DNA from 4 places in the Clostridium sp. CM042 genome. Region 1 is predicted to be linked to each of the others. Evidence: riboswitches for the same ligand, from Rfam matches in the RefSeq annotation. Region 1 holds a riboswitch; each other region holds the start of a gene.
The links. Region 1 has a riboswitch for cobalamin ahead of cbiQ (cobalt ECF transporter T component CbiQ). Riboswitches for the same ligand answer to the same signal wherever they lie in the genome.
Positions count from the first base shown of each region.

Region 1 (7,462 bases):
CCGAAAATTAATGCGAAAGCAATCGCAATAAAGACAATTTTCTTTTCTTTCTGATTCATTCTTTTCCTCCTCTATTGTTTTTAATTTATATTAATCTAAGCTAAAACGCCTAGAAAATCCAACTATTTTTCAAACATTTCCTTGAACTCTTGCGTACTTTTCGGATAGGCTTTAGTATCTTCCAACAGATGTTTTTCTACAAGTAATTCATAGATTTCCAGCACGGTTGGCTGTTTTAGATTTGCCTGTTTCAAAATTTCTGTGTTTTGAAAAATCTCTAAAGGTGTTCCATCAGCGATAATTTTCCCTTGGCAGAATACAAGGATTCGCTTAGCCCATCGGTATGCGAAATCTACATCATGGGTGGAAATGAGCATTGTCTTGCCCTCTGAACCAAGCTTGGCCAAAACTTCTTCTAACATCAGTGCATTTAAAGGGTCCAGTGATGCAGTCGGTTCATCAAAGATAATGATTTCTGGTTTCATAGCAATGATGCCCGCAATGGTGACGCGCTTCTTTTCACCGCCACTCAAATAGTGTGGCGGACGATCCTTGAAATCTGATATGTTCATGTATGCTAGTGATTCCTCAACTCGCTTGAGTACTTCCTCTTTTGGAAGCTTTAAATTCATCGGCCCGAATCCAACTTCTGCCCTAACTGTAGATGCGATTATTTGATTGTCCGCATCTTGAAATACAATTCCGATATTTTTTCGAAGTCCTTTTAAATTCTTTTTATTAACGATAGTACCCCGGTAAATTATTTTTCCCTGTTCAGGTGTAAATACACCGTTTATGTTCAAGAAAAATGTAGATTTTCCAGATCCATTGGAACCAATGACGGCGATTTTCTCACCTTCATAGATATCCACACTTACGCCGTCCAATGCAGACTTGCCATTTCCGTAGACGTAGTATAGATCTTCGACCTTTAATATTGATTTCCCCATAATAGCTCCTTTCTATCTTGTAACGCCCCATATCAGAATCAAAAAAATTATAAATGCTACTGCAGAGGCTATCTGTATTGTCTCTACCTTTTTATCTTCATCCAAAAATATAAGATCTCCATCATAGCCTCTAGCCTCCATGGCATCATAATAAGCGTTTGCCTTTTTCAACGAAATAACCAGCATATTGCTTGCAATGCTTCCAAATGTATAGCAGGAAGTTTTAAAATCACAGTAGCCCTGACGGGATTCTGCAGAATTTTTCATTTTAGTATAGACATCCATTAAAATGAAAATGTAACGATAAATGAGGTTCATCAGCTCTACAATAATCTTTGGCACATGTGCCTTTCGAAGCACATAGATAATCTCGGAAGATGGAGTCGACAGTGTCATCATCTGTAGGGCACTGATAGCTGCAAAAACCTTCAGAATCAAAAATGCCACTTCCTTAAGCTTTGCCTGGGAAGTAAACACATAGCAGAAGCCAAGATACATGTTATACTGCCCCATCGGCTGCTTTGAAAAATCAATAGCAATTGTAAAAGTGCCAAGGAGGATAAAGATGATTGGAATCGCCAGTATTGACAAGTATTCGTTTACTGGAAGCTCTCCTTTTACAATAGTCAGGTAGGCCATTGCAATAATGACCACAACGGATACATAGGGGTTTTCCAACACAATACAAAGAATCAGTATCGCAGCAGAAAGAGATACTTTAAAAGTAGCATTCCAGTGTCTGATTTTAGAAGTATAAGCATAAAAATCAATTTTGCCCATTTAACATCTCCTTTAAATTTTTACCCCATGGCAGCATTCTGGAATAATTCAGAATAATTAACGGATGAAGCATAGTAAACAATGACACAGACAATCTGATTTAAAACTCCAAGTCCAGATAATTTAACTCTAATTGCATTGACGCAACAGGCCAAAACGATGATATTCTGCCTAATGATGTTATAGACCCGTTTTGACAGTTCATAATATAGGCCTGTCTACAAAACAAAAAGCCTTCTAACTAAAGCGTTAGAAGGAAACGATTCAAAAATATGCTTAATCATATAAAATCAACAAACAAATTTTCATTATAAAGCCTTCTCTATCACTCGTAGAGTTTTTAGTGCAAAAATATAGGCCGGTATTCTGACTCAAGAATCATTATTTAAGTACGCCTTCCCCGTTTACGAGTGGCATAATGCACTTAAATTCATCTATTACAGCTACGAGATAGTTCAGGATTTTAACCTGATTCCCTTTTAATTAATCTTAATTAACCCTATATTTTATTATTTAATTTTTATAATTCTTTCACGCATGTCTCAATACATAATAAGCTTATTATTACAAAAAATCAACTACTTTAGTTGCAAAAAGATAATATTTTTCAAATTTTCACAAAATAATACATTATACTGTATTCTGAAATAAATGCTACAATAAAAAAAAGGGACCCACTAGGGGACCCTATACATACTTTCTCATGTGCTTTAATGCAGTTTTTTCCAGTCTAGAAACTTGTGCTTGGGATATACCTATCTCACCTGCTACTTCCATTTGAGTTCTTCCATCGAAGAACCTTAAATTTAAGATTAACTTTTCTCTAACATTTAATTTTTTCATTGCCTCTTTAATTGATATATTTTCAAGCCAATTATCATCTAAATTTTTTGTGTCACTTATTTGATCCATTACATAAATTTCATCTCCACCAGCGTGATAAATTGGTTCAAATAAAGATACAGGATTTTGTATAGCATCTAAAGCAAACACTACGTCTTCCCTTGGTAATTCTAATTCTTTTGCTATTTCAGTTACAGTAGGCTCTTTATTGTCTTTATTCACCAATCTGTCTCTAACTTGTAATGCTTTATATGCAATATCCCTTAATGATCTACTAACCCTTATTGAGTTATTATCTCTTAAATATCTTCTTATTTCCCCAATAATCATAGGAACTGCATATGTTGAAAATCTAACATTTAGACTTAGATCAAAATTATCAATGGACTTCATTAAACCAATACAGCCAACTTGAAATAAATCATCTACGTTTTCTCCTCGATTATTAAAGTGCTTTATCACACTTAAAACCAATCTTAAGTTTCCTTTAATAAATTTTTCTCTACACTCATACTCGCCATTTTGTATCCTAAATAGTAGCTCTTTCATTTCCTTTTCTTTTAGTACAGGTAATTTCGAAGTATCTACACCACATATTTCTACTTTATTGAATACCATAAGGTCATCATTCCCTTCAGAGTAATTGCTTCTAAATTATGTCCTTATGGTTTGCTTTTTATACTACAGACAACCTTATATCATTTTATTAATTATATATCTTGTTTTTTCATTTATATATTTTGATTTGAAAAGCATACATAACAACGTATCTATATCCACTCTAGTTAAGTAGTTAGAGAAAAATTAAAAGAAAACTTCAGTGGGAGTATAAATCTCCTACTGAAGTCTTTAATATTGCAGCATCGCAATTTCTTTAATTCTACGCATTACTTAAACTTATTTAAGCTATCTATTAATTCATTAAAATTCTTTTTAGCTACTATTTCTCTGTTCTTAAAATTGCCCATTTTTTGTTTATTAAATTTTTCACTTTTATCCAGATTTACTAGTTCCTCTTTTATAGTTTCTCTAAGACTTGGAATAATATTTATTATCTTTTTTATTCCATAAATATATTCATCATCATAAAGCTTGAAACATTTAAACAAACCTGATGTAAGTCTCCCATCTGAAAATATGTAAATATATCTATCACTCATTTCATCTGATAAATCGACTTCAATTTTATGCTTATACAACCTAAATATAACATCTTCTTTCTCAATGAAAACAGGAAATATCATAGAAAAAAGTACCTGTATTTCTTCTTCTTGCGCAACCAATCCTGAAAAATCGCTTTCATTAAGTTTTTTAACTATATCATCTGTAAAAATACATTTGCGTATTTCTTTTCCCAACTTACTCCTTAGTTTTTGCTCCTTTTCATCAGATAATAAATTGTCTATTGAATCAATTAATTTATTTAGTGGACCTATAATCTCATTTTTTTTCATAATGAAAAAACCTCCTTAATCATACATACACTATATATATAAACTTAATTTGATCGAATCCAAAATATAGCGTATTTCAAGAAATTATTTTAAGAACGCAAGAAACATATTCCATAAAAGAGGATATAAAAGGACAGCTACAATTCCTGAAATAGCCATAGTTATACCACTCATCGCTCCCTCTGTTTCTCCTATTTCCATAGCCCTTGCTGTTCCCAGTGCATGAGAAGATGCTCCCATGGCAATTCCTAGGGCAACTTTATCATTAACTTTAAAAATTTTATATAAAAACGGTCCTACAATTGAGCCTACAACACCTGTCATTATTATAGCTACAACTGTAATTGATGAAAGTCCACCTAATTGATTTGACAACGCTATTCCTATAGGCGTTGTTATAGACTTAGGTATTAAAGATTCAATAAGTACATTGGAAATCCCAAATAATTTAGAAAGAAATACTACACATACAATACCAGAAATAGCACCACTGAAAATTCCTATAAGTATTGGAATAGCATTTTTTTTAAATAAAGAGAATTTCTTATACATCGGCAAAGCTAATGACACTGTAGCAGGATATAAAAAAAATGAAATTATTTTACCTCCATTATTATAGTCTTCATATTTAATATGTAGCTTTGTCAAAAAAAATATTAATATAATAATGGCTATCAATAGTGGATTGAAAATTGAAAGTTTCCCTTTCTTCTTTATGTAAATCCCAATTTCATAAGCAATAAGGGATATTATTACACCAAAAACTGGTGAAGTAATTAAATCATTCATATAAACGTCCTTTCCTTAAAAATTTGACTACGAGCGCTGTTACAATCCAAACTAAACATGTGGAAAGAACAACTATAATTATAAATGGTATCCATTTTCCTTTTAATACACCAAATGCTGTCATTAGACCTACTCCAGCGGGAATAAAGAAAAAAGACATATTTGATAGAAGGAACTCACAAACTTCTTCTATCATTTCAATCTTAACTATTCCTATTTGCAGCCCCAAAAACAGTAAAATAAGTCCAATAACCGCCCCCGGAATTGGCAATTTGAATATAATTTGTAATATAGTTCCAACAATATATGGAATCAAAATAATCATTAATTGTCTTAAGTACTTCATTATTTCACCTACTTATTATAAAATGTTGTCATGCACATAATTCAAAAATCTATTTATGTACTTTTCTTATTAAAGATTATAAAATTTTTACCTATTTATAAATGTAATCTCTTGTCAGAGGTAAATCATTATTTACACCTTTAGCAAATAATAAGACTCCCATCCCAAAACTTAATTTCAAATGGATCAGAAAACATATTTTTCAATAAAGTTTTTTAAAATAATTTATCAGTAATCAAAATTTATCACCCCTTAATTAAATATTAATATAATTTACTAGTAATTAGTTACTTTCTTCACAATTATATCAACTAGTCTTCTTAGGTATACCATTTTTTTAACTAGCGGTCAAAAGCAACCCATAGAAGGCTAGTACTTAGTAAACGATAATCATAATATAATTAATATCAAACTCTATCATATACTTACTTTTTCTAATCAAAACTCTATTATCATAAACAACACTTACTTCCAACCGTTACATCTTAATTAACCACTTTTCTAACAAAAAAGATAGCAATCATCCATATTACCTCATTGTTAATATTATCTCCACAAATAAATATCAGTATAGGAATAAATCCCTATACTATATATTTATTTATAATTTCATTAACCTCATATGCATTTTTTTCAGCCCAACTAGTGAAGCCTTTATTATCATTAGATGCAGCACTCGCAAGTTCAAATAAAAATTTTGGTACCTCAGCTTGCTTAACATCACCGTAATATTTACCTAGCTTTGTTTTACCTATCCCAAGCTCTCCCCCAAAATGTAATTCGAATACATTTATAAGCTCATCTTGAACCTTTTTCTTTTTACCGCAAAACCCAATTGTTCCTATTTCGTGTACAGAACAAGAATTAGGACATCCTGATATATGAACACGAGGCAATATATCTTTTGTTAAATTATTTTCTTTAAAATAGCTTAGTATTTCCCTTAAAGTATGCTGACTTTCTAAAATCCCCATCTGACAAGTAGGAACTCCTATACAAGCAATAGAACATTCCAGTGAAGTATTTCCGCCCATTTTATCTGTTAGCTCAAGAAATATTTCAGCTTCTTTCCCATTCAAATTTCTAATGTATAACCCCTCTGACATAGCTAGTCTTATCTCTACTTCATTCATGACTTCTATTTTATCTATTATTAGTTTCAAATGCTCACTTTTTAATTGCCCACCTATTGGATGTACATACACACTGTATAATCCCTTTTGTTTTTGAGTAAATAGTCTTGGACTTCGCATCGAGGTTTCAATTCCAACTTTGTCGTAGATTTTGGTTTCTACCTTGATTTTTAAATTTTCTCTAGTCTTAACTTTTTCCAAATAACTATTATAGCAGTTCACAAATTTCTCCTCGCCCATTCTTTCCATAATATATCTTACGCGAGCTCTTCCTTTGTTAATGTGGTCGCCTTCATTAATAAAAAGATCTGTTATTGCTTCAACATGATATAAAATATCTTCTGGCTTAATTAACTGTTCTCTCTTCGCAGAGAGTTTTGAATTGTTCCCCATTCCACCACCTAAATATACTTTAAAATATTCCGTTCCATTTTCTTTAACCGCTAAAAATCCCAAATCAGTAGCAGTTACATGTGCCTCATCTTTTTCATTACTTGAAAATGCAACTTTAAATTTTCTTGGAAGTTTATATGTATATATCTTACTTAAAAAATGGTCGCCTACAGCAGTTGCATAAGGTGAGACATCAAACACATCTTTTTCCTCTACTCCAGATAGCGGTGAGACTGACACATTTCTAGGAAAATTACCGCCGGATCCCCTTGAATATAACCCTTTCTTTATACCTTCTTCCATTGAATCACAAACTTCATCAATAGTAATTCCATGTAGTTGTATTGCCTGACGAGTAGTTAGATGTATACTATCTAATTTATATCTTTGTGCAAATTCATATATTAATTTAAGATCTTTTATAGAAGCTATTCCTGATGGTATTCTAAATCTTATCATAAATTTCTTGCCACTACGCTCGGCATACACGCCCATACCACCTGAGGCGCCTTTAAAGTCCATTTTACTTGTTTCCCCATTTAAAAATTTATGTCCAAGCGCTCTAAAACCCTCAACTTCCCCAAGAAGAATTTTATTTAAAGTTTTCATCTATATCAATCCTTTCCTATTGCAACATTATTATGACTATAGTATACTGTTTTTTAACCAATAAGTATAATACAGATTTTATATAATACTTATTAATATTTCTGATAGGTAGGTGATAATTTTGATTGAGGAATTAAAAACTTTTATTGCTGTTGTAGATAAAAA
Region 1 covers NZ_CM143646.1:1,936,007-1,943,468, forward strand. Annotated here, with positions in the region: gene ACWJJ7_RS09145 (energy-coupling factor ABC transporter permease) at 1-59, opposite strand, end outside; gene ACWJJ7_RS09150 (energy-coupling factor ABC transporter ATP-binding protein) at 123-950, opposite strand; gene cbiQ (cobalt ECF transporter T component CbiQ) at 963-1,730, opposite strand; cobalamin riboswitch at 2,070-2,248, opposite strand; gene sigG (RNA polymerase sporulation sigma factor SigG) at 2,418-3,191, opposite strand; gene ACWJJ7_RS09165 (hypothetical protein) at 3,461-4,027, opposite strand; gene ACWJJ7_RS09170 (LrgB family protein) at 4,112-4,816, opposite strand; gene ACWJJ7_RS09175 (CidA/LrgA family protein) at 4,809-5,162, opposite strand; gene ACWJJ7_RS09180 (nitrite/sulfite reductase) at 5,747-7,297, opposite strand; gene ACWJJ7_RS09185 (LysR substrate-binding domain-containing protein) at 7,419-7,462, shown strand, end outside.

Region 2 (7,462 bases), 280 kb from region 1:
CCAAAAAGTTTTTCCTTGAAAAAAGGGGAAGGTGTGTTTAAATGTGTTAATATTATGTAATAAACTATATAAGCAGGGGGGTAAACAAATGGAACTACTAAACAATACATTACAGTGTATTAAACCACTAAATAAAGAAGCTATGAAAAAGGCATGGGATAGACTTGATAGTTTATCAAAACCTATAGGGAGTCTTGGTGAAATAGAAAATATTATAGCTAAGATGGCAGGAATTACTGGAGAGATACATAATAAAATTAATAAAAAGAATGTAGTTATAATGTGCAGCGATAATGGAGTGGTGGAAGAAGATGTGTCTAACTGCCCTAAAAACGTAACGGCTATAGTTACTAATAATTTCACTAAAAAAATTACAGGTGTATATGTTTTAGCAAAATTTGTTGGAAGTGAGATTACAGTTGTAGATATAGGTGTTGATGCAGACTTTAACAATCCTAAAATTATAAATAGAAAAATTGCATATGGTACCATGAACATGATGAAGGGGCCGGCAATGACTAGGGAACAAACAATCAAAGCTATAGAAGTTGGAATCGATACAGTTGATGATTTAGCACGCAAGGGGTATGATTTGTTTGGTACCGGGGAAATGGGGGTAGGAAATACTGCCACAAGTGCAGCAATTTTGAGCGTTCTTTCAGGACTTGAAGTAGATGTGTCAGTAGGTAAAGGTTCAGGAATTACACAGGAGCAATTTATTAATAAAAAGAGGGTAATTAAGAAAGCTATTGAAGTAAATAAACCAGATAAAAATGATGTTATCGATGTACTTTCAAAAGTTGGAGGATTTGACATTGCAGGACTATGTGGGTGCTTCCTGTCAGCTGCGAAGAATAGAGTACCTATTGTTATTGATGGATTTATAGCCTCAGCAGCTGCGCTATGTGCTTATAGACTAAACCCATTAGTGAAGGAATATATATTTGCATCTCACTTATCTGCGGAACCGGGGGCAGCTTTTATAATGAAGGAAATAGGATTAAAACCTATGCTGAATTTGAACATGAGACTCGGCGAAGGGTCAGGGTGTCCCCTTGCTTTTAATATAATTGAGGCGGCGCTTTTTACTATGGATAATATGGGTACATTTGAAGAGGCGACGCTTGATAGCAAAAAATATATAGATATAAGGGAGAATACCATAGGGTAAAATTTAGGTGTGAGAATTTATGAATATTTATTTATTAAGGCATGGCCAGACTGAAGAAAATAGAAAAGGTTCATATTATGGTAATTTGGATATAAGTCTAAATGAAATTGGGATAACTCAAGGCAATAAGGCTAAAGATTTCTTTGATGACATAAAATTAGATAGAGTATATGTTAGTGACAAAAAAAGAACTTTAGAAATGGCAAAATTAGTTTTAGGACAACAGGAAATTGTAGTTATACAAGATAGTAGAATAAATGAAACTGATTTTGGAGATTTTGAAGGGAAAACATACGAGGAAATTAAAGTTTCATATCCTAAAGAGTGTATTTCTTGGCAAAATAATTGGAAGGAATTTGTACCTCCGAGTGGTGAAAGTTATATTAAACTATGTGAAAGAGTTAAGAACTTTATGGAGCATATTAAAAAGCTGGAATGTGATAATATTTTAATCTGCGCTCATTCGGGAGCCATAAGAGCTATATATTGTTATATTATGAATGAAAATATAGATTTGTTTTGGAAATTTGGTTGTAAAAATGGGGATATAAGCGTTATAAAATATGAATATGGTAATTTATATATTGATGCCATTATTCATAATGCATAGTTAGGAAATTGATCTGAGGTATATTTGTTTCTTGCGGATTACCTTTAAAATTAAAATAAAAATTACTATTTAGGAAAGAGGTGAGCTTTGCAAGGATACGTCTTTGCGAGCAAATAAAATGAGAGAATATTTAAATGACTTTTTACTGTTTTTCCAATTTTTTACACGAATACCTATAAATAAAAGTTTAAACTGTGACAAAGAAAACTTTAGGCGTGGATCCATATTTTTCCCCATGGTAGGATTATTTATAGGGATTGTCCAGTGGATAATTTATTATATATTAATAAAAGTGCTACCGGTAAATATTACAGCAATATTTGTAGTTATTATACCAATAGTTATTACTGGAGGATTACATGTAGATGGACTTGGAGATACCTGTGATGGTTTCTTTTCGTTTAAAGGTGATAAATATAAAATAATAGAAATTATGAAGGATAGCACAGTAGGAACTTACGCTACTATTGCTATAGTATTTGATATGTTAGCACGATATGCAGCGGTCTGCACTATCATAGGAATGAATCTACCACTCATATTAATTGCAACGCCAATAATTGCAAGATTTACCGTTGTTTTTATATCTTTTATTGGGAAAAATGCTAAAGAAACAGGCTCAGGCAATATATTTATTGGAAATATTGACATTACAAGGGTGGTAATTTCAGGTATTATAACTATTGCATTTGGAACTTTATTAATAGGATTTAATAAAAGTATTATATTGATAGTTTCAGCGTTACTTTTAAGTTATTTCTTTAATAAGTTTTGCGAGAGTAAAATTACAGGACTTACGGGAGATAGCTTGGGAGCCAATAATGAATTAGTTGAAATTCTAACTATGATTTTATTTATAGCAATAAATTAAGCTAAATATAGCAATAAATTAAGCTAAATAGGGACGGTTAACAATTATTTATCTTCTTTTTGGTACAAGTTGTTTATGAAAACTTGTACCTTTTTATCGTTGAATTAATTTATTGAACGATTATTTTAATTATTTTTATATTATATATTAGTGAAATGTTTTATTTTGAATGCTTGTCCAAGTTTATTAAATATAAATACATATATCGTATTTTAAATTTTTTTATTTACTACAAGAGATTAATAAATTATTACTAAGCATAACATTTAATAAAATCCATGATAATATTCTCGTATTTTTCTTCTGTTCCAATTAATTCGATGCCAATAGTGCTTAAGCTAGATACTCTAGCCTGTGTAATGTTTCCAAGAGTGCTGGATATATCGCTAGATTTAAAATTACAGAGGCTCCTCATTAGGACAACTGTTAACGCTTTTGCTCGTACAAGATTTCTACTGTACTTCATATAAAGATGAGTCTTTGATACATTCATCTTTGACGCTATAAATTCTATTATATCTTCTGGCTTAAAGTTTCTTACAAGTATCTTTCGTTCAAATTTATACTCTGTTTTTTCATCTTTAAATTCTATTTCTTGTTTTAATTTTTCTCTGTTACAGCGAAAGACAAGATTATAGTAATTTTTTCTTGCACTTTTTAGGTTATTACCAAAAGAACTCATAATAAATCTATAATCAACTAATTTAAAAGAATCATGCCTTTTTCCTAAAAATATGGCTAGACTAGAAAAAGCATATTTTTCAGGACAATTTTTATATTCATCTATATCCGTAGGATTATTGTGTATATATAGAGATAAAGTCTTCAAATATCGTTCATTATTAACTATTTTACCCTTAAACCTATCTTTAAAAAGATGTCCTTCCCTTTTATATTTTTTATTAAAGTACATTGCATAAGAAAAATTTATTCCATGCATTACTTTTGATATATCAGTACCATTAGCATCAATCATTAAATGTGAATGGTTATCCATAAGACAGTAACCGTAGATTTTAAAATTATAGAGAGATTTATACTTCTTTACAAGTGATAAATACTTATTCTTATCCTCATTATCCTTGAATAAATTTATTTCGCTTATACTTTTGCACATAATATGAAATATCGAGTCATCTGTTTTTTCTCTTGCTTTTCGTGGCATTTAAATCACCTTTCCTCATAGAGTTTTATTTGAATTATTGCCTATAAATCGGGACGATATTCATAGGCATAATCTTAAGCTAATATATAAATGATTTAAATAGTTGCTAACCGTCCCTAATTATTTTTTTATTTATTAAATTTAAGTTTACACTCTAAATATTGACAGTAAGGCTTAAATATAATATTATTAGAATTAATAGTAAAATTGAATATAATTTTAGGTGCCTTGAAATAGGTGAAAAGGGAATGTGGTTTAAATCCACAGCAGCCCCCGCTACTGTAATTGATGAAAAACTTTTAAATGCCACTTCGTAAATTAAAAATGAGGAGGGATAATTAAAGGAAGAATCAAAAGCCAGGAGACCTGCCTAAATGATGTTAACAAGCTTTCGGAGGGAAAGAACTATTTAATTATGGATTAATTAAAAAGTAGTCGCTATCGCATGCGTACTATTTTTTTTGTTTTAAAAAGCATTATATGTAAATGTTATGAGGAATTTAGGAAAATATTTAGTAAGGTGGATGAACGAAATGAAGAAGGCAATTTTAATTGTAAGTTTTGGAACAACACATGAAGATGCAAGAAAAGTAACTATCGATGCAATAGAAGAAAAAATAAGACATACTTTTGAAGGGTATGATATAAGAAGAGCATTTACTTCACATATTATTCTTAGAGTGCTTAAAAATAGGGATAATATTCATGTAGATACTCCAGAAGAAGCTTTGGAAAAGTTAAAGACCGAAGGATATAATGAGGTAATTGTTCAGCCTTTGCATGTTATTCCTGGAGTAGAATTTGATTATATAAATAATGTAGTTAATAGATATAAAGAATTTAAAACATTTGAGAATATAGTAATAGGAAGACCGCTTATATGTTTTAAGGGAGAAGAATTAGGCGTGCCAGATGATTACTCAATAATGGTAGACGCTCTCTCAAAGCAATTGCAACCAGAGGATACAGTAATTTTGATGGGTCATGGTACAAACCATATTGCAAATGCAGTATATTGCTGTTTTGAAAGCGTTTTAAGGGATAGAGGATTTAACAATGTTCATGTAGCAACCGTGGAAGGGTATCCAACTTTGGATAGAGTAATACCTAATGTTGCTGCTCAGGGTATTAGCGAAGTCACTTTAATGCCACTACTGCTCGTAGCGGGGGATCATGCCAAGAATGACATGGCGGGAGACACCGAAGACTCCTGGAAGAGTATTTTAGAGGCAAAAGGGTTTAAAGTTAAAATTTATCTGCATGGGTTAGGAGAAAATAGTGACGTTCAAGATATATATATACAGCATATTAATGATGTAATTAATGAAAAGTTTAAGAATGTAGGGAAAACACATAAGGGAAATTAAAATTCTGCGTAAGTTACAAGTAGAAAGGAAGGTATTCAATGATACATGGTGGAGATGTTTATACTAATGGATTACTTGAGGGTCGAGAATTAATAGATTACAGTTCTAATATTAATCCATTAGGGGTTCCGAGTAGCTTCACTGATAACATTAGTGAAGCAGTAGATGCTTTAACAAGATATCCAGATATTCAATATAGGGAGGTGTTGAAAGGATTAAAAGAATATATTAATTGCCCAAAAGAGTATTTTGTTTTAGGAAATGGGGCTGCAGAAATAATTGACTTAGTTATAGCTTGTCATAAAAGTTTACTAATTGTGGTGCCATCGTTTGTAGAGTACGAAATTGATGCTAAAAAGTGGAATTGTAGTATAGAGTATTCTTACTTAAAAGAGAAGATTAATGAGAATACCTTATTAAAGCATGAATATGCTGAACTTTCCTATGATTATGAGGATATTCTTAATAAATTACAGAGTGTAGAAGGTGTGGTTTTAGGTAATCCAAATAATCCCAATGGCAATATCATAAATAAGGCTGAGTTTCAACAAATTCTTGAATATTGTGAGCGTAATGACAAAGTCATAATAATAGATGAGGCTTTTATAGAATTTACTGGAGATTCACAGCATAGTTTCAGTGAAAAAGTTAAAACATACAAATGTTTATTTATAATAAGAGCATTAACCAAATTTTTTGCGATGCCTGGTATAAGATTTGGGTATGGAATAAGTAGTAACGTAGACTTATTAAAAAAAATTAAAGAAAAACAAAACCCCTGGAACATAAACTGTTTTGCAGAAGTCGCTGCACTCCATGTGTTAAAAGATAATGTTTATATTGAAAAAAGCAAAGAGTGGATAAGTGGCGAAAGGCCTAGGTTTATAAGATCACTTGAAAATATTTCATTTATAAATAAAGTCTATTTAACCTATGGAAATTATGTATTATGCAAATTAAAAGGATTAGACGCAGAGACACTTTATAAACTATGTATAGCTCAAGGATTTGTTATAAGAAAAGCAGACAATTTTAGAGGACTAGATAAACAATATGTAAGGCTTGCTATTAAGGATAATGATAGGAATGGAAAAGTGATTCAGTGTTTGAAAAACTTAGAATTGATAGTGAAAACATTGGGGACAGTTAACAACTAATTGCACGTTAGAGGACAGTCCGCAAAAGGATGTGAATATAAATGAAGAGTATAGTCATAGCTTCGAATTCAAGTGGTGGTGGTAAAACCACAGTAACACTCGGAATTATGAAAGCGTTTAAAAATAGGGGATTTGAGATACAAGGGTATAAAGTAGGACCTGATTATATAGACTCAGCTTTTCATACAAAGATAACCGGTAAAGATTCTAGAAATTTGGATTTATATCTTATGGGGGAGGCGGGAGTTAAGGCTAGTTTTTCTAGAGGATGCGGAGACTTGGGAGTAGTTGAAGGCGTAATGGGTTTATATGATGGAAAAGGCATAGATACATCCTATTCTACGTATCACGTGTCAAAGGTTTTAGATTTGCCTATCATACTTGTATTGTCTCCAAAGGCTCAGGTAGCAACCCTTTGTGCAGAAATTAATGGAATAGCGAATTTCAAAGACTCGAATATAAAGGGCATAATACTAAACAACATAACAGAAAATTATTATAAGCTACTTAAGGCAGCAATTAAAGAAAACTGTAACTTGAAGGTGTTAGGCTATCTTCCAAAAGATGAACGATTAAGCTTGGAAAGTAGGCACTTAGGGCTAATTCAAAGCAGTGAATTAGAGGATCTAGATGAGAAAATTGAAATCTGTGCCAAGTTATTAGAAAAGCATTTGGATATGGATCTATTATTAGAACAATTTAAAGAAAGTGAAAGGTATGTAGATGATTTCCATGTGGAGAATAAGGGGAAAAGGATAGCTGTAGCTTATGACAAGGCCTTTAGTTTTTATTATAAAGAAAACTTAGAGCTTCTAGAGGAAATGGGACAAGTTATATATTTTAGTCCAATTAAAGATAAGAAGATACCTAGCAATATTGATTTTCTTTATATAGGTGGAGGGTACCCTGAGGTTTTTATAAAGGAGCTATCTGAAAATACATCAATGCTTGGCAGTATAAAAAAAGCTCTTGATAATGGGCTGCACTGTTATGCTGAATGTGGAGGATTAATGTACCTTACTGAGGGAGAAAAACTGCAAGGCAAAGAAGAAATATCACATAATACCGTTGGCTTTTTTAAGGGGTATTACACCTTAACAAAAAAACTTCAGAACTTTGGG
Region 2 covers NZ_CM143646.1:1,660,037-1,667,498, reverse strand. Annotated here, with positions in the region: gene cobT (nicotinate-nucleotide--dimethylbenzimidazole phosphoribosyltransferase) at 89-1,171, shown strand; gene cobC (alpha-ribazole phosphatase) at 1,191-1,781, shown strand; gene cobS (adenosylcobinamide-GDP ribazoletransferase) at 1,900-2,652, shown strand; gene ACWJJ7_RS07870 (transposase) at 2,906-3,817, opposite strand; cobalamin riboswitch at 4,021-4,205, shown strand; gene ACWJJ7_RS07865 (sirohydrochlorin cobaltochelatase) at 4,351-5,184, shown strand; gene ACWJJ7_RS07860 (pyridoxal phosphate-dependent aminotransferase) at 5,223-6,341, shown strand; gene ACWJJ7_RS07855 (cobyrinate a,c-diamide synthase) at 6,383-7,462, shown strand, end outside.
Region 2: linked by a shared signal. The riboswitch ahead of ACWJJ7_RS07865 (sirohydrochlorin cobaltochelatase) and the one ahead of cbiQ (cobalt ECF transporter T component CbiQ) in region 1 are both predicted to bind cobalamin.

Region 3 (7,462 bases), 900 kb from region 1:
GACAAAAAAGAGAAAAAACATGAGGATACTTTAGCGATGCCTGCAATAACGGAGGAAAATATAAAAAAGGATAAAAGGGATAAGTTTTTAGCTTGTTTTAAGAAAACATTTGTGCACAGGAAAGTAATTATACCTATAATAGCATTATTAGTTGTTACTTCAGTAGCAGTGTTCGCATACACATTTTTTATTGTTAAACCGGTGGATGAAGTGAGAATAAAAGAAGACTTGCTAGGAAAAGTAGTAACTCTTCCTAAAGGAACAGTAATAAAAATAAGCAAAAATGATATGAAGAGCTTTAAGATAAATAGTAGGAATACATATAAGGGCAAGGATGACATAAAAGTATATTTAACTTTAAACAATGGCGATATTGAGGCAAAGACTTCTTTGGCCCTAGTATATAATGATGAAGGGAAAAATCAATGGAAGATTAGCCCTAAAATTGTAGTTGAGAGCGTTAATTCATTGAAACCGTTGGTAGGTATGAATGAAAAGAAGTTTTGGGTTGGATTAAAAAAATTAAGTATTAATATTGCAGATACACCAAAAGCATTAGGTGGACAAGATGTCACAAATCTTGGCATAGTTTCAAGAACAACGGATTTAGAAAACAATAAAGAAGAAATTTTGGTGACAGCTTCTATAGACAGTGGACTTCTGGTTTCTACAGGAAAGATAAAGTGTAAGCTTATTTTTGAAAATGAAACTTGGAGAATTGATACCATTGAAGAAAACAGCGCTGAGGGCTCTAAATTAGTCTTATCACCAACTTTTTCCGATGAAAAGGTTATTGAAACTATAAAAGAGCAGGGAGTGGGAGAAACAGTATCATATTCAAGTTTTTTTGGTGGCAAAGGGTTTGCTATAAATGATAGATTTACTAAGAGTATTAATATATCTGATAAAAAGTTTGATGTACAAAATGGAACATTAATTGTTACTGTTAAGAGGGAAAGTATAGTAGGAGAAATAAAGTTGGTATTATCAACTAATTATACTTTCTCAATATCTTTCTCCAATATATCTTTTTTAAACAGGTCAAAAACTACCGTTGATAGTGGGACAATAAACAATGTCCCTACAGAGGTAATAGTACCCTCTATTACCAATGCTGAAATTGAGGGGAGTAATTTATTTTTCTGGTGGTCTAATAACCATAAAATAACAACAGAAGAAGCGAAGACCTTTAAATCTAATGAAATATTGTCTAAGAAGGGATTAGATAATATAAAATATGTTTATGGAAGTATTACTTATAAAGATGAGAAAAAGAATGAAAACAAAAACGTTTCTTTTGTAGCACTATATTTTCTTGTTTACGATGCTTACAATGGATATAATTGGAAATTAGATAAATTAGTTGGCGAAGATTCGCCCAATTACAAATCATATAAAAATCAATAGAGGGAACAATTTACTGCCTAGCTCATAAGATATTTTATAAATCTTATAATGCAAAGGAGCAGTTATGGATAATAGATATAATAGGATAAATCCGAGCATTGTTAGTTATGCAAGTGGAGATGTAAATGGTGATGGAATACTTGATAATGTGTACTTAACCGGTATAAAGACACCAGGTAGTCCATATACTCAAAATATCACCCTTGTAATTCAAGATGGAATGACAGGTGGGTTTGCTAGTATACCACTTAGTGAAAATTCAGGATATAATCCTACACTATTTTTGGGGGATTTTACAGGAGATGGTGTAGATGATATTTTAATAAGTATTGCAACAGGTGGTAGTGGTGGAATAATGTACTATTACATTTATTCGTTCATTAACAATGAAGCAAAATTACAATTTGACTTTAATGTATATAATGAGCAATATAAATACGATGTTACTTATAAAGCCAATTACAAGGTTGAAGTTATCAGTAAGAAAAATAACCAAAAATACATTATAGATATATCCAACAAGGACGCCGATTATTTAAATGAAATATACGACGAAAACGGAAAGCTAAAGGATCCAATTAACGGATTCGTGGATCCTATAAGCGGCTTATATCCTGTGGATTTTGATTCAAATAAAGTATATGAGCTATTGGGTTATCAAAAAATAGCTGGAAGATACCATGCAGACTCCTTAGGATATGTTTTAAATACTTTAAAATGGAAAGATAAGATATTTGTTTTGGATAATCAGCAGATAGCTATTAATGGATCACAAGTATAGGTATACTTTTAACGACATTTCAGAAGGAGAGCGAGAAACGCTCTCCTTATTTTTTGAATAATTCTAAGTAATCTCCATACCCTTCATCGCAGAGCTTATGAATTGGTATAAACTTTAGTGAAGCACTATTTATGCAATATCTTAATCCACCCTGGGAAATCGGACCATCGTTGAATAAATGTCCTAAATGACTGTCACCATATTTGCTCCTTACTTCTGTTCTCATCATACCATGGGTTGCATCCTTATTTTCTTTAACATTAGTATCCTCAACAGGCTTTGTAAAACTAGGCCACCCACAACCTGAATCAAATTTATCAAGAGATGTAAATAAGGGCTCTCCACTATTAATATCTACATAAATGCCTTCTGCTTTATTATTCCAAAATTCATTATCAAAAGATTTTTCCGTGCTACCTTCCTGGCTTACTTCAAACTGAATTGGAGTTAAGATCTTCTTTAGTTCTTCTTTACTTTTTTTAGTATAAACTTTTTTATCCATAATAATGCCTCCTTAAAAATAAGAATAATATTTATTGCATCAATTAATAGTTATTATATACTAAATACATTATAAGCAACAGGGGTAAACATGTGTTGGAAATAGTATCCTAAGGATATTAATTCTCTAGTTGAGATAATTTATTTTATAATATATTTGTTTAATATGTAAAAAAATAAACTTTTAGAAATCGTACTATTTAATTATACGGTTCAAGTGTTATAATAAGTAAGGGGTGGTAAAAAAATGTCGAAAAAAAACTTAAAAGTAATTCTTTTTACAACGATAGGGATTATATTAATAGTAATGGCAGTATTTATGTTTAATTTTTTTACAAAGATGGATAGTGCAACAAAAACATTTGATACATATAAGAATAAGTGGGTAAAGCAGGATTTCAAAACAATGTATAGCATGCTTTCAGTTAAAACTAAGGAAACAATAACTGAAAAGGAATTCGTAGATAAATACAATGCTATTTATAGTGGAATAGAGGCTAAAAATATATCTATTAAAGTGGACAATGAAGATAAAATTAAGGATGGAAATAAAAAAGCTATAAATATACCATTTTCTATAGTTATGGATACTGCAGCAGGGCAATTAAAAATGCCAGGCTACCAGGCAACTATGGTGAAGGAAGAGGTTAACAACAAAAAGCAGTGGACATTAGTCTGGAATGAGAAAATGATATTTCCTAGTATGGAAGCGGGAGATAAGGTTAGGGTAGAGCCAGAAGTGGCTATACGTGGAGAAATTTATGATAGGAGTAAAAAACCACTTGCAATAAATACAATAAATGATTTAATTGTTACGATTGGAATAAAACCTATTACATTTATTAAAAATAAGGATGATAATATATCGCAGATGGCTAAGATACTAGATATTGATGCTTCAGTTATAGAAAATAAACTAAAGGATAATGAAAATTCTGATCAATTTATACCGATTATTAACATACTACGCACTGAAAAAGTAAAAATAGATGGAGTTATGAAGCTTGATGGGGTAATCCAGAACAAGCCTAAAGGTAGAGTATATCCAGGTGGTGAAGCTTTGGGGTCGCTTATAGGATACATTAAGCCGATAACTGCTGAGGAACTACAAAAGAATGCTAGTAAGGGGTATAACTCATTTAGTTTAATAGGAAAGGCAGGTCTTGAACAGGTTTATGAAGACAGGCTTAAGGGTGAAAATGGAGCAACAATATATATATCAAAACAAAATAATAACGATAAGGTTGTAATTCTTAAAAAAGAATCAAAAGCAGGTGAAAATATAACATTATCAGTAGATAGTGAACTACAGAAGAAAATATATGAAGGAATGAATAAAGAGGCAGGAGCCAGTTCGGCAATAAATCCCAAAACTGGAGAAGTATTGGCTTTAGTAAGCTCCCCGTCATATGATTCAAATGCAATTACCACCTATGTTTCTAATACCCAAAAGGCAGAGTGGGAAAAAACAGGGGATCCATTTAAAAATAGATTTACGGCTGTATATTCTCCAGGGTCTACATTTAAACTGATAACGGCTGCGGTTGGCTTAGATCAAGGGAAGATAAAACCTAGTGAACTTATTAACATACCGGGAAACGAATGGCAACCAGATACATCATGGGGACTCAATAAGGTTACTAGGGTTGGTGAACCGAGAGAGTCAGTGAATTTGCAGGATGCATTTGTATATTCTGATAACATATATTTTGCAAAGGCAGCTCTTAATATAGGCAAAGAAGAATTTATAAAAGGATGTGACAATTTTGGAATAGGGCAAAAGCTTCCAATAGATTATCCAATAGCTAATTCACAAGTAGCCAATGGTAACAACATTAAAAATGATGTAGCGTTAGCAGATACTGGTTATGGTCAGGGGGAGGTTCTTATGAGTCCACTTCACCTTGCACTATCGTATAGCACAGTTGTTAACGATGGAAATATTATGTCTCCAACTTTAGAGGTCTTGAATGAAAAGGTAAAGGCTAAGGTTTGGAAAGCTAATGTAATTTCTGTGAATAATATAGGAACCCTAAAAGATGATCTTTCTGCAGTTATAGAAAACCCGAATGGTACAGGTCATGAGGCAAAAGTTGATGGGCAAGCTCTTGCGGGTAAAACTGGAACAGCAGAACTTAAGAAAGATGACAATGATAAAACAGCAGAAGAAAATGGATGGTTTATATGTATGGATACTGCGAGTCCTAAAATAGTAGTATCAATGTTAATGGAAAATGTTAAAGATAAAGGTGGCAGTCATCATGTGGTACCTATTGTAAAAGGAGTAATGGAATATTACTTAAATAAAACACCAAAATAGTGATAGCAAGTAGGTAGAATGATTAATATTGCTTTAATATTTTTTTGATGTTACAATAACCATAGTAAAATTAATAAAAATTAAATATTGTTTTAGGTGCCCGTAACAAGGGTTAAAAGGGAAAGTGATTAAAAAACCACTGCAGCCCACCGCTACTGTATTAGAGGATGAAATCCAAAGGACCATTGGGAAACTGAGAAGGTTGGAGAGTAAGATGATGCTAAAGCCAGTAAACCTGCCTAATGCTTAAAATTTTAGTCTTCGGAGGGAGGATGAAAAATGCGTGATTTAACAATAATATTGGGTTATCCAATATGTGAAAAATTCAATTGCATTATTCCACATCCTTGAGGTGTGGTTTTTTTATTTGCTGATTTTTTAACATAATAATATATTATTAAAATAATAAGGAGTATACTATGAAAAAAATTATAATTATAACAGGTGGCGCAAGGAGTGGGAAAAGTACATATGCTGAGAAGCTAGCTAAAGAAGAGAAGGGTGGCGTACTTTATATTGCAACTTCAATCCCGTTTGATGATGAAATGAAGGACAGAGTAAAGAAACATAAAGAAAGAAGACCAGCTTCTTGGTATACATTTGAAGGCTATAAGAATTTAAAACAGGTATTCTATAACGAAGAAATGCAGTTTGATACGATTTTATTAGATTGTATTACAATAATGACTACAAATCTTATGTTTGATGAAGCAGGGGATAATTTTGATGATCTTAATAATCAAGATATAAATGCAATGGAAAAAGGGATTTTACAAGAGGTAGAAGTATTTCTTGACGAAGCAGAAAAAAACTTAAAAACAATAATTCTTGTAACTAACGAAATTGGCTCTGGAATTGTACCAGAATACAAGATGGCAAGGGTTTTTAGAGATATTGCAGGTAGAGTTAATCAGTATATTGCATCAAGGGCTCAGGAAGTTCACATGGTGGTTTGTGGTATACCAATTAAAATTAAATAAGTAATTAAAAAATAAAAATTTATGGAGGCAACTTATGTTTAAAAGAAAAAGTATAATAGGTCTAGTTTTAGCTGTTTTTGTTTGTGTTGTATTTAGTGCGTGTGGTAGCAAGGGTGAGAATAAAGAGTCTCTTAATACTACTAAAAAGGAAACAAATGCTGTAGTATATCCTCTAAAGGTAGTTGATTCATATAATAGAACGGTTACCATTGAAAAAGAACCTAAAAGGATTATTACGATTGCACCAAATATAACAGAGGGAATGTATGCACTTGGTAAAGGGTCCAGTATAGTTGGTAGAAGTGATTACGATGATTACCCAGCTCAGGCACTTAAGGTTGCATCTGTTGGTGACTTATTACAACCAAGTATAGAAAAAATTGTTGAACTAAAACCTGATGTAGTTATTGCATCAACTCATTTTGATAAGGATGTTATTAAAAAATTAGAAGATCTTAATATAAAAGTTATAGTGCTTTATGGCGAAGAGAATTTTACTGGTGTATATAATACAATGTCAAAGCTTGGGCAGATTGTAAATGCCAATGAAGAAGCAAAGACAGTAATATCAGACATGAAAAAGAAAGTTGCAGAAATAACTGATAAGGTTAAGGATGCTAAGAAGCCAACAGTGTATTATGTAGCAGGATTCGGCAAGAGTGGTGATTTCACAGCAGGAAAAGATACATTTATAGGTGATATAATAGAAATGGCTGGCGGGAAAAACGCTGCGGGTGACGTAGTTGGTTGGAACTACAGTGTAGAAAAGCTTGTAGAAAAAAATCCTGATGTGCTAATTTGTTCTAAGTTCTATGATTCAAAGAAAGGTATAAAAGCTACCAATGGTTACAAAGATTTGAAAGCAGTTAAGAACGGTAAATTATTGGAGATTGATGAAAATATTATTGTTAGGCAGGGACCGAGACTTGCAGAAGGGCTTGAAGCAATTGCTAAATTAGTTCATCCTGAACTTTTCAAATAAAAGGGGTTAAACAACCATGACGTTTATAGAAAATAAGAGTTATTATCGAAGAGTTTTTGCAGTAGGGATATTTTTACTCCTAATTGTAATAATTGTAGCAACAAATTTTGGGGTGGCAGATATTTCTTTAAAACAGACAGCCCTAATTATAATAAGTAAGATTCCAATATTAAATAACATTGTATCCTTAGACGGAATTAATCCTACATCTGCAATCATATTGCTAAATTTAAGACTTCCTAGAATACTTTTATCTTGTTTAGTAGGAGCGGCACTCTCAGTGGTTGGTACTTCTTTTCAGGGAATTTTTAAGAATCCAATGGCAGACCCCTTTATTCTCGGAGTTTCGTCTGGAGCCGCACTGGGTGCCACTATAACCATGGTTTTTCTTAATGAAATCAATTTTTTAGGAATGAGCATGGTAGCATGCAATGCTTTTATAGGGGCTATAATAACTACTTTTTTGGTTTATAATATTGCGAGAGTCGGTA
Region 3 covers NZ_CM143646.1:1,032,254-1,039,715, reverse strand. Annotated here, with positions in the region: gene ACWJJ7_RS04880 (hypothetical protein) at 1-1,407, shown strand, start outside; gene ACWJJ7_RS04875 (FG-GAP-like repeat-containing protein) at 1,472-2,188, shown strand; gene msrB (peptide-methionine (R)-S-oxide reductase MsrB) at 2,235-2,690, opposite strand; gene ACWJJ7_RS04865 (penicillin-binding transpeptidase domain-containing protein) at 2,937-5,009, shown strand; cobalamin riboswitch at 5,087-5,266, shown strand; gene cobU (bifunctional adenosylcobinamide kinase/adenosylcobinamide-phosphate guanylyltransferase) at 5,429-5,989, shown strand; gene ACWJJ7_RS04855 (ABC transporter substrate-binding protein) at 6,024-6,971, shown strand; gene ACWJJ7_RS04850 (FecCD family ABC transporter permease) at 6,988-7,462, shown strand, end outside.
Region 3: linked by a shared signal. The riboswitch ahead of cobU (bifunctional adenosylcobinamide kinase/adenosylcobinamide-phosphate guanylyltransferase) and the one ahead of cbiQ (cobalt ECF transporter T component CbiQ) in region 1 are both predicted to bind cobalamin.

Region 4 (7,462 bases), 1.3 Mb from region 1:
AATAAAATGTATTCTACCACCCTTGAGGAACCTATAAATATTAAAGGTGTAGAAAAACTTACTTTAATAGGCACTGATGATGATGACAATGTGTATCTTGGAGAATTAAAAGATAATTTGGTAAGCAAAGTTTATTATGGGAAAACATCAGAAAATACTGAAAATTGGAAAGTAATTGATTTACAAAAACCTTCTAAAAAAAATGATTTATTCGTTACATCTCTTGGTAAGGTCTATCAAAATGATGCAATGAAAGCTGTAATAAAAGATATTAGTTCTGGAACTGAAACTAGCTATAAAGGAGAATTATTGCAATTGTATACTAAGGGAATAGTATCATTGGTTAATAATAAAGAAGTATCTTTTGTTCTTTTTAAGTAGTCGATACTATGATGTTTTATTTAAGACCTTATCTTTTTAAGATAAGGTTTTTTCTATAATCTGAAAATATAAGTTAATTCATAAGGATATGGTTGTGATAATATATTATTTTGCTTTGAGAATATTCAATTCAAAATAACAATAAACTTTGTTATAATAGGTACATTAGACATCTTAAAAAATAACAAGTCAAAGATGCATTAACAAGATGAGTAGCGATTAACATTGCCTACCATGTAGGAATATAAGGAGGAATAAACTTGGATACACAACAAATATTAAATAAGATTTTGATGATACCGGCAATTTTATTAGCATTTACTTTTCATGAGTATGCGCATGCTATCGTAGCAGATAGGTTAGGAGACAAAACTCCACGATTTCAAGGGAGACTTACTCTGAATCCGATCGCACATATAGATCCAATGGGATTTCTTATGATTATATTAGTAGGATTTGGTTGGGCAAAGCCTGTTCAGACAAATCCTAGTGCATTTAAAAATTATTATAAGGATGATTTGAAAGTTTCAGTTGCAGGCCCAATTGCTAATCTGATTCTAGGGTTTGTATTTGCAATTCTGACTGTGTTATTTTCGAAGATTCCACCAATTCATGGTGGATTATATACTATTATTAGCCAAATCTTAATAATTACAGGGTACCTAAATTGTATTTTGTTTTTTCTTAATTTAGTGCCAATACCGGGTTTTGATGGATCTCATATAGTTAGGGATTTATTCCCAAAGTTTTTTTACAATTTACCAGATACAATTTATAGGTATCAATTCTTAATATTTATGGCGTTAATATTGCCTATATTACCTGGTGGACAATCAGTTTTTACTTATATCGTGCAAGCACCAGGGTTATGGTTATTTAAACAGTTTTTAAATATTGCAGGGATGTTTTAAATAAAAAGTAAATTTCATAAAAATTATAAATGTAAGGAGAAAAACATATGCGCTTAAGAAAAAAATATTGGGCTAGGCCAGAGCTTGAAACTAGTCATATTGTAATAACTGACCAATATGATCACAAAGGAAAATGGAATGAAGAATTTAAAAATAACAATGAAATTCATCTAGAACTAGGTTGCGGTAAAGGTAGATTTATATCAGAAAAGTCCAGGAGAGATCTTGATATCAATTTTGTAGGCATTGATTTAAAAGATGAGGTTCTGGTATTTGCCCTTAGAAAAGTTATAGAAGTAAGAGAAATTGAAGGGGCACAAGACATAAATGTACGTCTTATGCCAATGAACATAATGCTTATTGATGATGTGTTTGCAAAAGATGAGATAAGCAGAATTTATATAAATTTTTGTAATCCTTGGCCAAAAGACAGACATAATAAAAGAAGATTAACTCATACTAAGTTCTTGACGAGTTATAAGAAATTCTTAAAACGGGGATCTGAAGTTTGGTTCAAAACAGATGATACAGAGTTATTCGAAGAATCGGTAGAATATTTCAAAGAATGTGGGTTTGAGATATTATTTTCAACTTATGATTTGCATAAAAGTGATTTTAAAGATAATGTGGTTACAGAATATGAGGCTAAATTCACAGAAATAGGAAAAAAAGCTATGTTTCTACAAGCAAAATTAATTTAGCGAATTAATGCATCTCCTTCGGAACTGTTGCAGCTCCGAAGGAGATGACTTATAACCATATGAGACTTAAGCATTTTAAATTCTTATTTATTGACAGGATTAACATAATGCTATAAACTTAATTACATAGAAATGTATTAAATTGAAAATTTTAAAAATGAAACTTATGAATTATATTAGTAAAAAAATGAATAGATTTGTTTAGGTGCCTTTTATTAATCAGCCAATAAAGTGGATGCAGTTACTTTAGTAGATGATTAGTAAGGTGAAAAGGGAATGTGGTGTAATTCCACAGCAGCCCCCGCTACTGTAATTGAGAGAAAATCTTTTATAACTACAAGAAAGGGAAAGTTATAAGAGAAAGTGTATCAAGAGCCAGGAGACCTGCCTAAATTAGTAATATTAAGCTTTCGGCGGGAAAGAACTGTAGAATTCAAGTTAGTGCAATGAAAAATTTGTACATAACAGCAGGTGCGCAAGCTTGCTGTTTTTTTGTTGTGTACCAAAGAAAGAATATAAGCAGGAAGAAAGGAGAAAGAGTAATGGCTAAAGTAATGGTTCAAGGAACCGCTTCATCAGTAGGAAAAAGCATATTAGTAACAGCACTTTGTAGAATTTTTGTGCAAGATGGGTTTTCAGTATGTCCTTTTAAGTCACAGAATATGTCATTGAATTCTTATATTACATTGGATGGAAAAGAAATGGGACGTGCGCAGGTGCTTCAAGCCTATGCGGCAGGATTGGAGCCAGAGGTATATATGAATCCGATTTTATTAAAACCTACCTCCGATAAAAAGTGCCAAATTATCGTTAATGGAAAGGTTTTTGGGAATAGTACAGCTATGGAATATCATAATATGAAATTGGAATTCAAAGACATGTTAAAAAAGCAGTTTGAAGAATTAGAGAAGAAGTTTGATATTATAGTAATGGAAGGAGCAGGTAGCCCTGCAGAAATTAATTTAAGAGATAGAGATATAGTGAACATGGGAATGGCGGAACTTATAGATGCCCCTGTGATACTCGCAGGAGATATAGATAAGGGTGGAGTATTTGCGTCACTAGCAGGGACTTTGCTTTTGCTTAATGAGGTCGAGAAAAAAAGAGTTAAAGCCACTATTATTAATAAGTTTAGAGGAGATTTAGAAATCTTAAAGCCAGGACTTACAATGCTTGAGGACATTATACATATTCCATGTGCAGGGGTAGTTCCTTATTTTAGATTGGAACTCGAAGATGAAGATGGCGCAGTAGAATTTAATAAAAAAATTACTGCACCTATTGATATTGCTGTAATAAAGCTTCCACATATATCAAATTTCACGGATTTAGATGCCTTAAAGGCTGAAGAAGATGTATCAGTTAGATTTGTTACAACTAAAGGAGAATTGGGCACTCCAGACTTGCTTATCATACCGGGAACTAAAAATACTATTGATGATTTAATTTCTTTAAGAAATTCGGGACTTGCAGAAGCGATTCAGCAATATAGTGTAGAAGGTAACGTATTAGGTATTTGTGGAGGATATCAAATGCTAGGAAATAGCTTAAGTGACCCTAATTGCTTAGAGGGAAATTCAAAAGAAACAGATGGTATGAAGCTTTTAGACATAGACACAATATTTGAAGATGAGAAAATAACTACAAGAGTAAAGGCTCGTAGCATTAACATTAGGGATACTAGTCTAGAAACTTATGGTTACGAAATACATATGGGAATTTGTAAATATGGTCATAATGCAAAACCACTTTTTGAAATCTATGATAAGAATGGTTCTGATACGTCATCCTTCGATGGAGCGATAAATGCAGGTGGAAATGTTATGGGTACATATATTCATGGAGTTTTAGATGGAGTAGAGTTTAGAGAACATATGATTAATACTTTAAGGGTAAAAAAAGCTATGGAACCTAAAAAATCTAAGGTTTATGAAAATCTAAGAGAAAAAGAATTAGACAAGCTAGCAGATATAGTTAGAGATAATGTAGACATGGATTCAATCTATAAAATCATAGGAATAAAAAGAGAAAGTTAGGGACAGTTAACAACTATTTAAAAAATTATAACAGTATAAGATAGTGAGGAATTAAAATGGCAATACTATTTCAGATGAACATAATAGATTTAATTTTAGCGGTAATGTTAGACTTATTAATTGGAGATCCATATTGGTTTAAACATCCGGTGATTTATATAGGAAAACTTATTTCTAAATTAGATAAGTTAGGCAGAACGATATGTAAAACTAATGGTCAAATTAAAGTTTTTGGCGGAATTATTGTAGTTATAGTAGCACTTTCTAGTTTTTTAGTGCCTTTTATAATTTTGAGAATTTCTAATAAGTTTTTTTGGTTGTACCATATTCTCAATATAATATTGCTTTGGACAACAATAGCTGCTAGATGCCTTCATAAAGAAGGTAAAAAGGTTTATGATTCTTTAGTTAATAATGATATTTATGACGCAAGAGTTAAATTGTCATACCTTGTAGGGAGAGATACAAAGACCCTTACTGAATATGAAATAGTAAGAGCGGATGTGGAGACAATTGCAGAGAATACAGCAGATGGTGTTATAGCCCCTATTCTTTATGCAATATTAGGGGGAGCACCTTTAGCTATGATGTATAAGGGCATAAATACAATGGATTCAATGCTTGGATATATGAATGAAAAATATAAATATATTGGGTTCTTTCCAGCTAAAACAGACGATGTATTTAATTTTATACCAGCAAGAATAACAGGATTTTTAATCTGTTTGGCAGCACCACTGGTTCGAGGAAATATTGCTTGCAGTATAAAAGTGATGATAAGAGATAGAAAAAATCATAAAAGTCCTAATTGTGCTTATCCAGAAGGAGCAGCAGCAGGAGCTATGGGAGTTAGACTAGGTGGTACGAATGAATATTTTGGAGAAAAAATGTATAAACCAACAATAGGAAACAAAATAAACGATTTGGGAAAAGAACATATAATAGATACAATAAAATTAATGTATGGGGCAATGTTTTATTTAATAATAATATGCATGTTATATGAAATATGCGTATATATGAAATATTAGTAATAGTGATGTATTTTTGGAGATGATATAATGATACAACTTATAGGGCTAAAGCATGATGTGAAAATAGAAATTAGAGAAAAACTTTCAATTATACCAAAACGCCAAGGAAAGTGCTTAGAGGAACTTTTAAATATTTGTGAAGAGGCAGTTATTTTAAGTACCTGTAACAGGACAGAGATATATTTTAAATCTAAGGATGAAGATATTGTTGATAAGATTTTTAAGGCGTTAAATTGGGATAAGAATTTAATAAAGTGTGTAGAAAGTTATAAGGAAGAAAAAGCAATACAACATTTAATGGATGTGGTCTGTGGTTTTGATTCGCTATTACTTGGAGAGGACCAAATTTTAGGGCAAGTTAGGGATGCTTATGAAGCTGCAAAAGGTTCAAAATCAACTAAAAAGGAACTTCAAAGACTTTTTGAAAATGCTATTGCTTGTGGCAAGAAGTTTAGAAATAAATCTAAAATAAGTGAGATACCGGTTTCTTCATCTTCTATGGTAGTTAAAGAAGCAATAGATAGGGGACACAAAAATTTTATGGTTTTAGGCTATGGAGCGGTAGGAGAATTAACTTCAAAATATATACTAGAGGGAAAAATAAATTTACTATATATTGCAGTTAGGGATATTAATAAGGTTAATATAGAAGATCCAAGAGTAAAAATGATACCGTTTAACGACATACATAAATATTATGAAAAGGTGGATTGTGTTATATCTTGTACCACGGCTCCTCATACTGTGGTTCACTTAAAGGAGTTACCGAGCAAACACTTATTATTATTCGATTTAGCTGTACCAAGGGACATTGAAGAAGTAGTAAGTGAAAATCCATTATATGAGGTATATGACATAGATATGTTAGGCGACATCCATGATGCCAATTATAAAAGACGTGAAGCCTCTATGAGGGATAATAGATACATTGTGGATAAAGCTATAAAAGAGTATATAGAGTGGAAAACCATGGAAGAGTTATCGCCTTTTATAAAAAAGTTAAAACACAATGGTGAAGGTGTTTACAAAGAAAGACTAGAGACTTTTAAGCACAAGAAAGAGACTAAGGATAATGAAAAATTAGCAGAGATACTTTTGAAGAGTACTTCAAATGCCTATGTAAACAAAGCTATAGAGGTGTTAAAGGAGGAACATTTGAAGGGGAGGTCTAAGGAATGCGTGGACATAATAAGCAGGATTTTCCAGGTTTAAATTATACCATGATTTCACTGCTATCAAATAAGATTAATATACTTATCGTTGGTGGGGGAGAGGCAGCTCTTATTAAATGTAAAACTTTCTCAAAGGAAGGTTGTAATATTACAGTGGTGTCAAAAGAATTTTGTCTAGGATTTTACGCATTGCAAAATATTTATAACGTAAAATTAATAAAGGGTGAATATGATGAAAGCTATGTGGATCAGAATCATATTGTAATTATTGCTACAGATAATAAAGCGACAAATGACGGTATAAAAGAATACTGCGATAGAAAAAGTAAACTATATGTACACTGCGGGGATTATAAACAAGGGTTATTTGTAACACCAGTTCAAAGAAATACACCTAATATGAAATTTGCATTACATACTAAAAACAGTAGCCCTAAAACAGCACTTTTCATGTCGAAAGTCATAGAAGATAAACTTTGTGAGTATGAAGGTTTTATAGATTATACATGTAGCATGAGAAATATGGTAAAGAAGAGTGAAGTAAAAAAGGAAATTATGAATTTTGTATGTAGTGAAGATTTCCACTTTTTTTATACTAAGGGAGTGCAAAATACTATTTTACAAATGTTTTATGAAGCTGAATTTGGGATAGTTGAGAATTGAAAGTTAAAGTTAAAGGAGGAATAAATTTTGAAAATTAATATAGGAACTAGGAGAAGTGAACTTGCACAAGTACAAGCAAATACAGTTATAGCTATGATTAAAGAAAAGTTTAATATTGACTCTGAAAAGGTACTTATTGAGACTAAGGGAGATAGAATTTTAAATGTAACTTTAGATAAAATAGGAGGTAAGGGTCTTTTTGTAAAGGAAATAGAGGTTGCAATGCTGGAGCAAAAAGTTGATATGGCAGTACATAGTATGAAGGATGTACCCTACGACATACCAGAGGAGTTTGAAATAGTGGCTATTCCAGTTAGAGAAGATGTTAGAGATGCATTTGTTGCATTTAACAACGTTAGCTTTTATGACTTACCTAAGGGTGCAAGAATAGGTACTAGTAGTATTAGACGTGGCACTCAAATTAAGACACTAAGACCGGATGTAGAAATTGTACCTATAAGAGGTAATGTACAGACTAGAATAGCAAAAATAGAAAAGGAAAACCTAGATGGCATAATACTTGCAGCTGCAGGACTAAAAAGGCTAGGTATGGAAAATATAATT
Region 4 covers NZ_CM143646.1:3,253,089-3,260,550, forward strand. Annotated here, with positions in the region: gene ACWJJ7_RS15535 (hypothetical protein) at 1-381, shown strand, start outside; gene ACWJJ7_RS15540 (site-2 protease family protein) at 675-1,292, shown strand; gene trmB (tRNA (guanosine(46)-N7)-methyltransferase TrmB) at 1,340-1,993, shown strand; cobalamin riboswitch at 2,216-2,399, shown strand; gene ACWJJ7_RS15550 (cobyric acid synthase) at 2,536-4,029, shown strand; gene cbiB (adenosylcobinamide-phosphate synthase CbiB) at 4,110-5,060, shown strand; gene hemA (glutamyl-tRNA reductase) at 5,091-6,275, shown strand; gene ACWJJ7_RS15565 (NAD(P)-dependent oxidoreductase) at 6,239-6,898, shown strand; gene hemC (hydroxymethylbilane synthase) at 6,926-7,462, shown strand, end outside.
Region 4: linked by a shared signal. The riboswitch ahead of ACWJJ7_RS15550 (cobyric acid synthase) and the one ahead of cbiQ (cobalt ECF transporter T component CbiQ) in region 1 are both predicted to bind cobalamin.